DNA from 4 places in the Bacillus sp. z50 genome. Region 1 is predicted to be linked to each of the others. Evidence: predicted binding sites of a transcription regulator. Region 1 holds the regulator's gene; each other region holds the start of a gene.
The links. The regulator LexA, encoded in region 1, represses DNA repair genes until DNA is damaged. The targets are predictions, from matches to a motif close to CGAACATATGTTCG.

Region 1 (3,217 bases):
CTTTTTCTGTGAACATTGCCTACATCCTTTCAGATTAACCTTCTAATTTATATTAATGAAGTATAAACAGGTTGACAAGACTTTGTTGGTAAATGCTACAAAATCGTCACTCCTTAAGATATTTTTTTGGAGTCTAACCTATTATGCTATACCCTTAATGTAATTTATTATTACGTAATTTTTTTATTTTTTCAGGTGTGACATCCTTACCTTCTGGATCGATAATTGTCAAACCTTCAACCGTATTTCTCATTGAGGTACGAAAGGTTTCCAAATACTCTTTCCTCAGAAGAGATTGTTCAGTGGCTTCTTCTTTTGTAAGGCCAACTGTTTTTGATTTCTTAGATAATTCATTAATTCTTTTAATTTTATGCATTGGCAGCATGGTATTGCTCCTTCTATATAAAATATAAGTAGATATTGTCATCGTATAGAAAAACTGCGTAATTTTCAAGAATGAACTATTGATTAGTATTCTTTTTCATATATTCTGAATATCTTCGATGAATGGTGGCTTTTGAGAGATCATAGCCTTTTCTGTTTAAATTCTCCGTAATTTCAGCAAATGTTAATCCTTTAATACGCAGCTCAATAACCTCCTGTAAAGGTACCTCTGACCTTTCTCTTCCGCCTCCAAGATGTTGATTTGCTAAATTTCTTTGTGGTTTATATCCATTTTCAATTGCTCGTTTCATCCCTCTTCTGATTTTACTGTTTTGTAATTTTCGCTGATATTCCTCTACTATACTGATGATTTGCAAAAGCATGGCATCTGTTTCAGAAACCTCAAGCTCACCATTATGAGTAACCGTATATAATTTAACCCCTTCTTTATAGATGCAATGTAATAGAGCAATCTTGGCATTTCCTCTGCCCAGTCTTGTTTCATCCTGAATCAAGAGACCCTCGATTTCTCTATTTTTCATTTTTTCCAGCAAGATTAGAATGCCTTCTCGTTCTAAATCATATCCACTGGCTTGTTCTTTCTCGATTATTACCACCTCGAACCCCTTTATGGCAGCCAGTCTTGTTAACTCCTGCTCCTGCCTTTCCAGTGATGTTTCCTGTGAACTTTTATCTGTGCTGACTCTGCAATAAATTCCAACCTTCATTTTCTCTCACCATTCTTCTTTACATATAGATAAGGCCGGGAAACATTCCCGACCTTACTGATTATATAGTTATTTATCAGAATCTGCTAAGTGTAGCATTTCTGTATTTTCGTTCATTTTCTTTACAGGAATCACAATCGTTTGCCCTTCCTTTAAATGATTAATGTGCAAGTCATTATGTTCCTGAACCCAAGAGACAAATTCAGTCTGTGTCATTTCGTTGCCGTCAAAACGTTCAGCCATATCCCAAACTGTATCTCCTTTTTTAACCGTGATTTGTTGATAATCGTCTTTTGGTGCTTCAATATTTGTTACTATCATTGTAGTTATTAATAAGAAAAGACCTATAAAAAACAAGATTGAATAATTATAAGAAGTCCATAATTTTTTCATAAATAAACCCCCATCGAATGTATGTTCGTTTAATATAAATCAAGTATAAACCGAACAAACGTTTTGTGTCAATACAAAAAACGAACTTATGTTTGTACTGTTAAACAGGAAATGATATACTAAAAACAAGAAAAGCTAAAAGAGGTGCGGGAGATGACTACTAAATTATCCAAACGGCAACAGGATATTTTGCTATATATTAAAGAAGAAGTAAAAACGAAGGGCTATCCGCCTTCCGTTCGAGAAATTGGCGAAGCAGTCGGACTGGCTTCAAGTTCCACGGTTCATGGTCACTTAGCGCGATTGGAAAGCAAAGGACTCATCAGACGAGATCCTACCAAACCACGTGCTATTGAAATCCTGGATATGGATCCACATGACCATATTCCAAAAACAAATTCAGTTAATGTACCATTAATCGGGAAAGTAACTGCAGGGCAGCCTATTACAGCTATCGAAAATATAGAAGAATACTTCCCTCTGCCTGAGCATATGGCTCCTGCCGATGAAAATGTGTTTATGCTAGAAATTATGGGCGACAGTATGATTGAAGCTGGAATACTTAACGGTGACTATGTAATTGTTCGCCAGCAGCATACAGCAAACAACGGTGAAATTGTCGTAGCCATGACTGAAGATGATGAAGCTACCGTTAAACGTTTCTTTAAAGAAGATACTCATTTCCGTCTGCAGCCTGAAAATTCTATGCTCGAGCCTATCATTCTACAAAATGTCAGCATCCTTGGCAAAGTGATCGGGTTATACAGAAATATTCAATAAGAACGTTGGGACCGGCTTTCAGCCGGTTCTACTTTTGTGTTTAAAATCTATTATCTCTATTAAACTTATGCATTTAAGAATTGGCATATTCCATTTTATAAATAGATTAATACTTTTATTTATCTCGTTGTTTACATAATATTATTATGTGATACAAAAAAGCTTGCAACCATTTTGATTGCAAGCTTGAAGGTCCTATATATCCCATCCTTTGTAATAGTATCTTGATCGTTTACTCTCTTCATAACACGACTGGCAAATAGCAAATGGATAATTCCAACTTAACGGCTTATTGCATGACCGACACTTTGTTTGATATTTTTTAACCCCTTTTCTTAACTGATTATGTGCATCTGAACTGATTTCTTCTCTTACTCGCTCCCAATAGACCGTTTCACTTCTTCGATCTAATTTATACAAAAACAATAAATGCAATCCTACTGATTTATAAGATAATTCAAGTTCATCCAAGGAATCTTTCTTTATTAAAGGCTCTCTCAATTCTCTTCTATCCACAATGGCTTTCATATTATAGAGCCATTGATTAACGAGGCTCTCCTCATTCGCTGAAAAAGGTAAATGCAGAAAACCGTATAAATCAGTTATCGACATTCGTCCTTCTATTTGTTCATGGCGAATTAAATGATATAAAGCTTTTTCCTGAGTAAGCGGTGCTTTTGTTGTGCCGGAAGGATTTTTAAATTCATCCCATAATTCAAAGAATTGATCAAAACTCGAGTGATAACGTTTAAAACGTTCAAATACACCCTGTGTAGGTGCTATTGTAAATGTATTGATCGGCCGGTCTTCACCATTTAACAACCGTTTCATTAAACCAATTTGATCAGTAAATGCCACTCTTCCTTCATTATATATACCTTTACGGCCGGCACGGCCCGCTAACTGCTTTACTTCCTGGGAGGTTAATAAAC
Region 2 (3,217 bases), on a different contig from region 1:
TAATTAGGATTAACATGGAAGGATCTCCGCTAAACATGGCATAAATAAGTGCCACAACTGCAATCAACATAGAAGATAAGGACACGATTTTAGTTAGGTATAAGAATACAAAAAAGCATGCAACTAGAATCACAAATAAAAGTGGATCGTATCCGAGCAAAATACCTCCGGATGTAGCTACAGCTTTACCGCCTCTGAATCCGGCAAATATAGGGTACATATGGCCGATAACTGCCAATAAGCCGCATATCAACGGAATAGCAATCCAACTTGGCCATTGATCAGCTTGTATATTAAATATGTATGGCAATAAGGTGGCCAAAGTACCTTTTAAGATATCTATAGTTGTAACGATAATTCCGGCTTTTTTCCCAAGTGTCCGGAATGTATTGGTTCCTCCTAAGTTTCCGCTGCCATGCTCACGTATATCAGTGTTATAAAAAACTTTTCCTATAATTAAGCCTGAAGGTATTGAACCTAGCAAATAGGCCAATATAAACAAAAAATATAACATATAAACAGTTCCTTTCTTACACTACTGGTTAATATATTTTAACATGTACCTGCAAAAAGAAAATAAAAAAATTATTTTTATTAACTTCCCTATTCTGAGCTGACCGTTTATTCTATAATAGCCTATGGGTATACATAAGGATAAATTTTATTATTGAAAGGGGCTATATTCATGATAGAAAATCCAAGCAGAGATGAAATTGGTCTCCTCTTAAAAAAAGCGAAACGAATAGCTGTCGTTGGTCTTTCTGATAATCCGGAACGGACATCTTACATGGTATCTAAGGCCATGCAGGATAATGGATATGAAATTATCCCGGTCAATCCTTCAGTGGATAGTGTTTTGGGTGTAAAGGCGGTTGCGACATTGAAGGATATTGAAGGGCATGTAGATATTGTCAATGTTTTTCGCCGATCTGAATATGTAATGGATCTGGCTAAGGAATTTTTGGAAATCGATGCCGATATATTTTGGACACAGCTGGGAGTTATTGATGAAGAGGCCTTCCAAATGCTAAAGGACAAGGATTACACCGTCATTATGGACCGTTGCATAAAAGTGGAGCATGCATTAACTAAATAATAAAAAATGGCCACCAATTGCTCGTAAATAGCTCATTGGTGGTTTTATAATGTTGTAGGTAATAAAAACTAATAGTTGTAAAAACACCGAAGATGATACCATAATTAAGATACAGGGACTTATTTTATTTGTTTTTTACAGGGACTGGAAGCCGGGATGTCTCGTATACATAACCTTTATCTAAACTTTATTTGCGAAACGAAAAATAATCTGTAAAAATAGAGCAATAGAGCTTTAGTGTGCTGTTTATACTATCAAGAACATTTGTTCTTGTTTAAGAATATGTATATAATAGAAGTTGTAACGTAAAGAGAGGGGTACATAAGTGGCAAAAAATATAAAACCTATTGACTATAACGAAGATGCCATCCAGGTACTTGAAGGATTAGAAGCTGTCCGTAAACGACCGGGAATGTATATCGGAAGCACAGACACACGAGGCCTGCATCATCTCGTTTATGAAATCGTTGATAACTCCGTGGACGAAGTATTGGCCGGACATGGGGACGAAATTATTGTAAAAATTCATAAAGATAATAGCATCAGTGTAATGGATAAAGGTAGAGGGATGCCTACTGGAATGCATAAAATGGGTAAACCGACTCCGGAGGTTATTCTAACCATCCTTCATGCAGGAGGAAAATTTGGTCAGGGTGGCTATAAGACGAGCGGTGGTTTACATGGGGTTGGTGCATCGGTCGTAAATGCTTTATCAGAATGGCTTGTTGTTACCATTAAGCGTGATGGTTTTATTTATGAACAGCGTTTTGAAAATGGCGGAAAACCTGTAACGACTTTAGAGAAAATTGGTAAAACCAACCAAACTGGAACAACCATTCATTTTAAACCGGATGAGAGTATTTTCTCTACCATTGTTTACAATCGTGAAACCTTAAGTGAACGCTTACGCGAATCTGCCTTTTTATTAAAAGGTTTAAAAATTGAATTACATGACTTACGTACGGATGAAAAAGATGTTTATTATTATGAGAATGGGATTGAGGCATTTGTTTCTTACCTAAATGAAGAAAAAGATACATTGCATCCTGTTGTAAGCTTTGAGGGGACTCATTCTGATATTGAGGTTGATTTTGCTTTTCAATTTAATGATGGATATTCGGAAAATATTTTATCATTCGTCAATAATGTCAGAACAAAAGATGGCGGAACTCATGAAGTAGGAATGAAAACTGCTGTTACACGTGCCTTTAATGAGTATGCACGTAAATCCGGTTTGCTGAAAGAAAAGGACAAAAACCTGGATGGTTCAGATATCCGCGAAGGATTGGCTGCTATCATTTCTGTAAGAATTCCAGAAGAATTATTACAATTTGAAGGACAGACAAAAAGTAAACTTGGTACCAGTGATGCCCGTTCTGCGGTAGATTCTGTTATATCTGAAAAATTATCTTATTATTTAATGGAAAATGCCGATATTGCGACATCCTTGGTCCGTAAGTCGATTAAAGCGGCTCAGGCCAGAGAAGCAGCCCGAAAAGCAAGAGAAGATGCACGCAGCGGTAAAAAACGCAAGAAATCGGAAGCGTTGCTTTCAGGAAAACTTACACCGGCGCAGTCCCGCAATCCATTGAAGAATGAACTATACCTCGTCGAAGGAGATTCTGCCGGAGGGTCTGCCAAACAAGGGCGTGATCGAAGGTTCCAGGCTGTTTTGCCTTTACGCGGTAAAGTTATTAATACAGAAAAAGCTAAGCTTGAAGATATTTTTAAAAATGAAGAAATAAACACAATTATTCATGCTGTCGGTGGTGGAGTAGGATCCGATTTCTCCATCGAGGATATCAATTATGATAAAGTCGTCATTATGACCGATGCTGATACGGATGGCGCCCATATCCAAGTATTATTGCTTACCTTCTTTTATCGTTATATGAAACCATTAATTGAACATGGTAAAGTATTCATCGCCTTACCTCCTTTATATAAAGTTAGTAAAGGAAGCGGTAAAAGAGAAGTTATAGAATATGCTTGGGATGATGATGAATTAGAAGGTACCATTAAAAAGGTTGGAAAAGGATACATGCTTCAGCGATACAAAGGTCTTGGAGAGATGAACGCAGACCAGCTATGGGAGACGACTATGGATCCAGAACAACGTAC
Region 3 (3,217 bases), 310 kb from region 1:
GCTTCCACTACTGATTGGATTGATGGATATTATGCTAGAAAACATAATCTGGTCACAACCCTTGGAAAGTTTCTTGATCCGTTGGCAGATAAACTTCTTGTATCTGCAGCATTAATTATCCTTGTAGGATACGAGTTGGCCCCTGCTTGGATTGTTATTTTAATTATCAGCCGTGAATTTGCGGTAACAGGTCTTCGCCTGGTTCTAGCCGGTGAAGGTGAAGTGGTTGCAGCGAATCAATTGGGTAAAATTAAAACATGGACTCAAATCATAGCTATAGCTGCATTACTATTGCATAATCTACCATTTGCGTGGATTAATTTCCCGTTTGCTGATATAGCTCTTTACGTAGCCTTATTCTTTACTCTATGGTCTGGCTGGGATTACTTTGCTAAGAATAAACATGCGTTTTTAAATTCTAAATAAGGGTATCATTCTAAATATAACTTGTTAAATGGCGGGTGACAGAATGAATGCAGAATTAATAGCGGTAGGCTCTGAGTTATTACTTGGACAGATTGCAAATACCAATGCTCAGTTTATATCAAAAAGCCTGGCAGAGATAGGTATTAACGTATATTACCATACAGTAGTTGGGGATAATCCTGTACGATTAAAAAAGGCTATTGAAATTGCAGAATCCCGAGCAAATCTCATAATATACACTGGTGGGTTGGGACCAACAAAGGATGATATAACAAAAGAAGTTGTAGCTGCCCATATAGGTAAAACATTAATAACAGACCAAAAAGCTATGGAAAATATTGAAGAATATTTCAAGAAAATAAAACGGGTGATGACAGAAAACAACCGGAAGCAAGCATTGGTTATTGGAGGATCGGAAGTATTCCCTAATCAAAATGGAATGGCTCCCGGAATGGTTGTGTCTCATGGGGATATTCTTCACATTTTATTACCAGGTCCTCCAAGTGAAATGCAGCCAATGCATCAAAATTTTGCAGTTCCTTATCTTTTGAGATTAATGGACAGGGTGGAGCGTATAGATTCCCGAGTCCTCCGTTTCTTTGGTATTGGGGAATCACAGCTTGAAACAGAAATAGAAGATTTACTGGATCAGCAAAGTAATCCGACAATAGCGCCTCTTGCCTCAGATGGAGAGGTAACTCTTCGTATTACAGCTAAACATGAATCTATTGAAGAAGCTGACAAACTATTAAAAGAGACAGAAGAAAAAATTCTTTCGCGTGTGGGAGAATATTTTTACGGATATGATGATGCGACTATTATGACTGAACTTATCAATCTTTTAAAAGAAAATGAGCTTACAATATCGGCAGCAGAAAGCTTAACCGGCGGAATGTTTCAGGAAAAAATGACGGATATACAGGGAGCCGGTTTAATCCTTAAGGGCGGTATTGTTGTTTATACCAATGAAGCAAAGGAAAAGCTTTTGAAGGTCGAACAATCAACCATCGACCAATATGGAGTTGTCAGTGAGCAATGTGCTATGGAAATGGCTGATAATATTAAAGCCATGCTCCAATCTGATATTGGGATTAGTTTTACTGGAGTAGCTGGACCAGATGAATTGGAAGGTCATCCGGTAGGGACTGTTTATATCGGTATAGCCATTTCCGGTCAGAAAACGTACGCAAAGAGATTGGACTTAGGCGGTATGCGTGAGGTTAATCGGGTAAGAAGCATGAAGTATGGCTGTCATTTTCTTATCCGAAAGTTGAGAGAGTTATATGCATAATAGAAAACCCCAACTTATATGGTTGGGGATTTCTATTGTTTATAAAATTGAGATAATTTTAGTTTTACTTTAATTACTGCTAAAAGCATTCTGTTTGCTAGAGAGTTTCTTTAAATTTATTAGCAAAATTACCATTAAAACAATACGAATAAATGTTCGCTTTTTTACTTGTTAAATGGGGACAGATGAGGTATAGTATAAATAAGTTCTAAATTATACATGTAATGTTTTTATATAGATATGGGGAGGAAATAAACTGTGAGTGAACGTCAAGCTGCGCTCGATATGGCGCTAAAACAAATTGAAAAGCAATTTGGTAAAGGTTCAGTAATGAAGCTGGGGGAAAGAGCAGACAGAAAGGTTTCTACCATTCCAAGTGGTTCGCTTGCTCTTGATTCAGCCCTCGGTGTGGGTGGATATCCAAGAGGTAGAATAATTGAGATTTATGGACCGGAGAGTTCCGGTAAAACGACAGTAGCTTTACATGCAATTGCTGAAGTACAGGCACAGGGTGGACAAGCAGCATTTATTGATGCAGAACATGCTTTAGATCCGGCATATGCACAAAAGCTTGGCGTAAATATAGATGAATTATTACTTTCCCAACCAGATACAGGTGAACAGGCATTGGAAATTGCTGAGGCGCTTGTACGAAGTGGTGCAATTGATATTATCGTTGTTGACTCAGTGGCTGCTTTAGTACCAAAAGCTGAGATTGAAGGTGAAATGGGAGATTCTCATATGGGTCTACAAGCCCGTTTAATGTCTCAGGCTCTTCGTAAACTTTCTGGATCCATTAATAAATCTAACACCATAGCAATCTTTATCAACCAAATCCGTGAGAAGATTGGTGTTATGTTTGGTAACCCAGAAACAACTCCAGGTGGTCGTGCTCTTAAGTTCTATTCTACGGTTCGCCTTGAAGTAAGACGTGCAGAACAACTGAAACAGGGAAATGATATTGTAGGGAACAGGACTAAAGTAAAGGTTGTTAAAAATAAAGTGGCTCCACCTTTCAAAGTGGCAGAACTTGATATTATGTATGGTGAGGGTATTTCCAAAGAAGGAGAAATCATCGACATTGGTTCTGAATTGGATATTATTGAAAAGAGTGGGTCTTGGTACTCATATAATGGAGATCGCTTAGGACAGGGAAGAGAGAATGCGAAGCTCTTCTTAAAAGAAAATCCAGATGTTCGGGATGAAATTTCCATTAAAATCCGCTCAGCCTATGGATTAAACGGTGAAGCGAAAGTGGTTGAAGCAGCAGAGGAAATGGATAAATTTGATTTACCTGAATAAGTAGTTTGTAATGGGCAAACCTGATTATGGGTTTGCTCTTTCTATAGGTGGGCCTCAGGGTGTGTTTTATTATAAATTTAGCTGTTTCTGAAGAGAATCATGAAAGAAATAATATTTAGGTAGTATTGTGACTGGCAGAGTATGATCAATCAGTAAGTGTTGTTTGAGAAAAATCTATAACTTTATTAGAAAAGATGC
Region 4 (3,217 bases), on a different contig from region 1:
ATTTTGTTTATACACCGAATTTATTCGTTACAAGTTGTTTGAATTAATTCCCAAAGTTTTTCTCCAATTCAATTAGCTCGGCGGAAAGTTTCATAAATGCTTCTTTGTCCTTATTGTCCAAGGCATGATCGATTTCTTCTTTCAGTTTCCTATGTGCATGGGTTAGTTGAGCTTCGTAAATCATCATATCCATCAGTAGATCTTCCATGGTCCCCTGGTCAACAGTCACATCAACAGCTTTTACGATATCTGTATTTGCTTTTTCGTGATTCATGGATATCCCCCCGTTGCTTTTTTTTATTATAAGTCAGATGAAAAGAAAAATCAACTAAATATTTAAATTATTCAGAAAATTTACTTTGGTAGTTTGAAATAGTTATTTATCATATACCCAGAATATAAAATGAATTAACCGTAACAATCATGGGGGTTCTGGGTTAAAATTGAAATTTTGGTGAATAAACCAATTATTTTAAAATATTATGTTATATTGAAATTGTAGTTTAATTGCAGGATTTATAAGGAGGAAGCTATGGAAAAGAACGTGATTACCAGGAGAGAGGATTACGAAATAAGTCCATTTACATTTGCTGTTGTTCCAGTAGAATACGGATCGAAAACGTATTCTAAAGTGATTGAATTTGATGAAGAAATTTTAGTACCTTTTAGGCCATCGGAAGTAGTAAAATCCAGCTGTGATTATTTTGGGGCTGATTATCCTGGGAGGTGCCAGTCGACGAAAAAGCTCCTCGGTATCTCGCATAAAGTGCCGATATCGTTAGAACCGGCTAATCGATTATTCTTTTTTCCTACTACATCTCCTGCAAAAGAATCATGTATTTGGCTTTCTTATGAACACATTGTATCCAGAGTTAAGATTGACGCGACTAAAACCCAAATTAATTTTCATAATAAGCAATCTATCGTTGTTCCAGTTTCATATAGTATCATTGAAAACCAGATGCTCAGAACTGCAATGCTGAAGTCGAAGCTGCTTCAAACCTTAGCAGAGACGGAGCGAAAGACACATTATTTATATAACGCCATGCAAGTTAATGATAGGAATTCGGATTTCCAAGCAAAGCATGGTTTAATGCATTCATCAAATAGTTATAAGGAAGGTCGATGAAACTTATTGCTGTTAATTTTTCAGTTGGTCAGTCCACTGCTTCAAAAAATAATACTCCAGTAATTCCTGTACTTTATTTCGAATACGGGGATTGAAATAATTATGGTATTCCTCATAGCCTTTATACAGAAATAAAAAGGAGGTGAATGATTCGTCTCTTTTTGTTTCTTCCACTTTGAGTTGATGTGTCCTCATATAGTGGCTTGCTTGCTTCAATTCTGCTTGGACCTGTTTCATGGTTTCATCAATTAATAATATGTATGGTTGTTTTAATTTAAGGGGCGATGCTTTTACCACTTGAAGGTCTCGGGCAAGTACGGTGAGGACCATGGGTAGATAGATCGCTTTTTCCATTATATTGCGCTCTTCTGTAGGGATGCGGGTCATGTAAATCGCGTCCTTTCAATGTCTGTAAAAAAACGAACGTATGTTCTTATATAGAATAATCGCTTTTCACATTTTTGACAAGTTTATTTTCTAACTAATTCTCTCCTTACAGCAATCTGATATAATAGGGGTAAGGATTGTTTCAATCTAATGTATATGGGGATATTTATATAGTATGGACTGAATTTGTTATTTGTTTGTGAGGAGAGACTATGGATCTTAATTGGTTAACAGAATGGCTAACATTGGAGCATTTAGCCGAATTAATAAGTGATTATAGAAACTTAGGTCCCATTCCGGGATTGTTGCTCCCGTTTGTTGAAGCGTTCCTTCCTTTTTTGCCTTTGTTTGTTTTTGTGACGGCTAATGCCAATGCTTTTGGCTTATGGATTGGATTTCTTCTCTCCTGGACAGGTGCTGTCGCTGGTGCGATGGTTGTGTTTTATTTGTCCAGAAAATATGGAAAGAAAAAAGCCCTTTCATTTTTACATAGACATTCGGCTGTGCAAAAAGCGATGCTCTGGATCAATCATCATGGATTTGGCCCGTTGTTTATCTTGCTTTGTTTCCCATTCACTCCTTCCGCGATCGTAAATATAGTTTGCGGATTATCTGACATTAGTCCAAAACAATATATGCTTGCTGTCTTTGCAGGGAAATTGGTCATGATCTTTACTATTAGTTATATTGGCCATGACATTATGTCTTTAATTCGCGAACCAGTAAAAAGTATTATTGTTGGTATCGTCATTTTCCTTTTATGGCTAGTAGGCAAACAAGTAGAAATCCGTTTGAATCGGGTGGAACAGAAGGACCATTCGTAGAATGGAAGGATATCTGTGAAGAGTGAAAAAAGCAGTTGTTAATAGTTGACTGAAAGTTTATAATTATAACTAAATTATTCCATTAAAGGAGGTGTAGAGATGAATCGTTCTGTGAAGGTATGTTTGCAATGGCTTGAAAACTTGTCATTGATCCGTGCCATTTTTCATGTGCAATTTCGCCAAGGGGGTAGTCTGCCCTTTTCAGGAAATTTCATATGAAAAAGAACGATAATAAGTCTCTATACCCTTGATAAAATAGGAATTCAAAAGCCATGGGGAAGTCTTATATCGACTTTCCTATGGCTTTTTTTCATGTACAGGGTATGAGCATGAGAGGGGTTCATACACATGATTGTATGCAGTGTACAGCAAATTGAAAAAAACTATGGCGGAACAAAGCTATTTGAAAATATTACGTTTGAGATCAAGGAAGGAGAACGAGTTGGATTCGTCGGTCGGAATGGCTGTGGGAAATCAACAATTCTAAAAATGATAGCAGGCGTCGAAACAATTGATGAGGGGGCTATTCACATTAAAAAGGGTGCAGCAATAGGCTTGCTGTCACAAATCCCTGACTTTACTGACGGCATCACGGTATATGAATGCTTGCAATCTGCTTTTGGCCATATGATTGAGCTGAAGGAGAGACTGGATAAATTAGAACATAGTATGGCTACTGAGACCAATGATAGCTCATTGGCTCGCAGTATAGAACAGTATGGAGAAGTTCAGGAGCAGTTTGAACGGCTTGGTGGCTATGAGATGGATAGCACGATTATGAAGATAGCCAATGGGCTGATGCTCGATTTGATGCTCGATAAACGTTTTGTTTCCTTAAGCGGAGGTGAGAAAACAAAAGTTTGTTTAGGAGTGCTGC

Region 2: the regulator LexA is predicted to act here: its motif matches at 1,354-1,367, upstream of parE (DNA topoisomerase IV subunit B).
Region 3: the regulator LexA is predicted to act here: its motif matches at 1,863-1,876, upstream of recA (recombinase RecA).
Region 4: the regulator LexA is predicted to act here: its motif matches at 1,550-1,563, upstream of AC4G3N_RS13265 (YhjD family protein).

The regions. Positions count from the first base shown of each region.
Region 1 covers NZ_JBZFQL010000002.1:6,871-10,087, forward strand. The annotation lists gene tkt (transketolase) at 1-16, opposite strand, end outside; gene AC4G3N_RS05860 (DUF896 domain-containing protein) at 155-385, opposite strand; gene AC4G3N_RS05865 (YneB family resolvase-like protein) at 462-1,112, opposite strand; gene yneA (cell division suppressor protein YneA) at 1,182-1,505, opposite strand; gene lexA (transcriptional repressor LexA) at 1,659-2,285, shown strand; gene AC4G3N_RS05880 (helicase-related protein) at 2,481-3,217, opposite strand, start outside.
Region 2 covers NZ_JBZFQL010000001.1:21,322-24,538, forward strand. The annotation lists gene plsY (glycerol-3-phosphate 1-O-acyltransferase PlsY) at 1-514, opposite strand, end outside; gene AC4G3N_RS00110 (CoA-binding protein) at 686-1,096, shown strand; gene parE (DNA topoisomerase IV subunit B) at 1,434-3,217, shown strand, end outside.
Region 3 covers NZ_JBZFQL010000002.1:320,280-323,496, reverse strand. The annotation lists gene pgsA (CDP-diacylglycerol--glycerol-3-phosphate 3-phosphatidyltransferase) at 1-426, shown strand, start outside; gene AC4G3N_RS07380 (competence/damage-inducible protein A) at 470-1,717, shown strand; gene recA (recombinase RecA) at 1,976-3,019, shown strand.
Region 4 covers NZ_JBZFQL010000004.1:136,805-140,021, reverse strand. The annotation lists gene AC4G3N_RS13275 (IDEAL domain-containing protein) at 44-274, opposite strand; gene AC4G3N_RS13270 (competence protein ComK) at 533-1,129, shown strand; gene AC4G3N_RS13265 (YhjD family protein) at 1,142-1,516, opposite strand; gene AC4G3N_RS13260 (TVP38/TMEM64 family protein) at 1,729-2,340, shown strand; gene AC4G3N_RS13255 (RAxF-45 family protein) at 2,440-2,559, shown strand; gene abc-f (ribosomal protection-like ABC-F family protein) at 2,689-3,217, shown strand, end outside.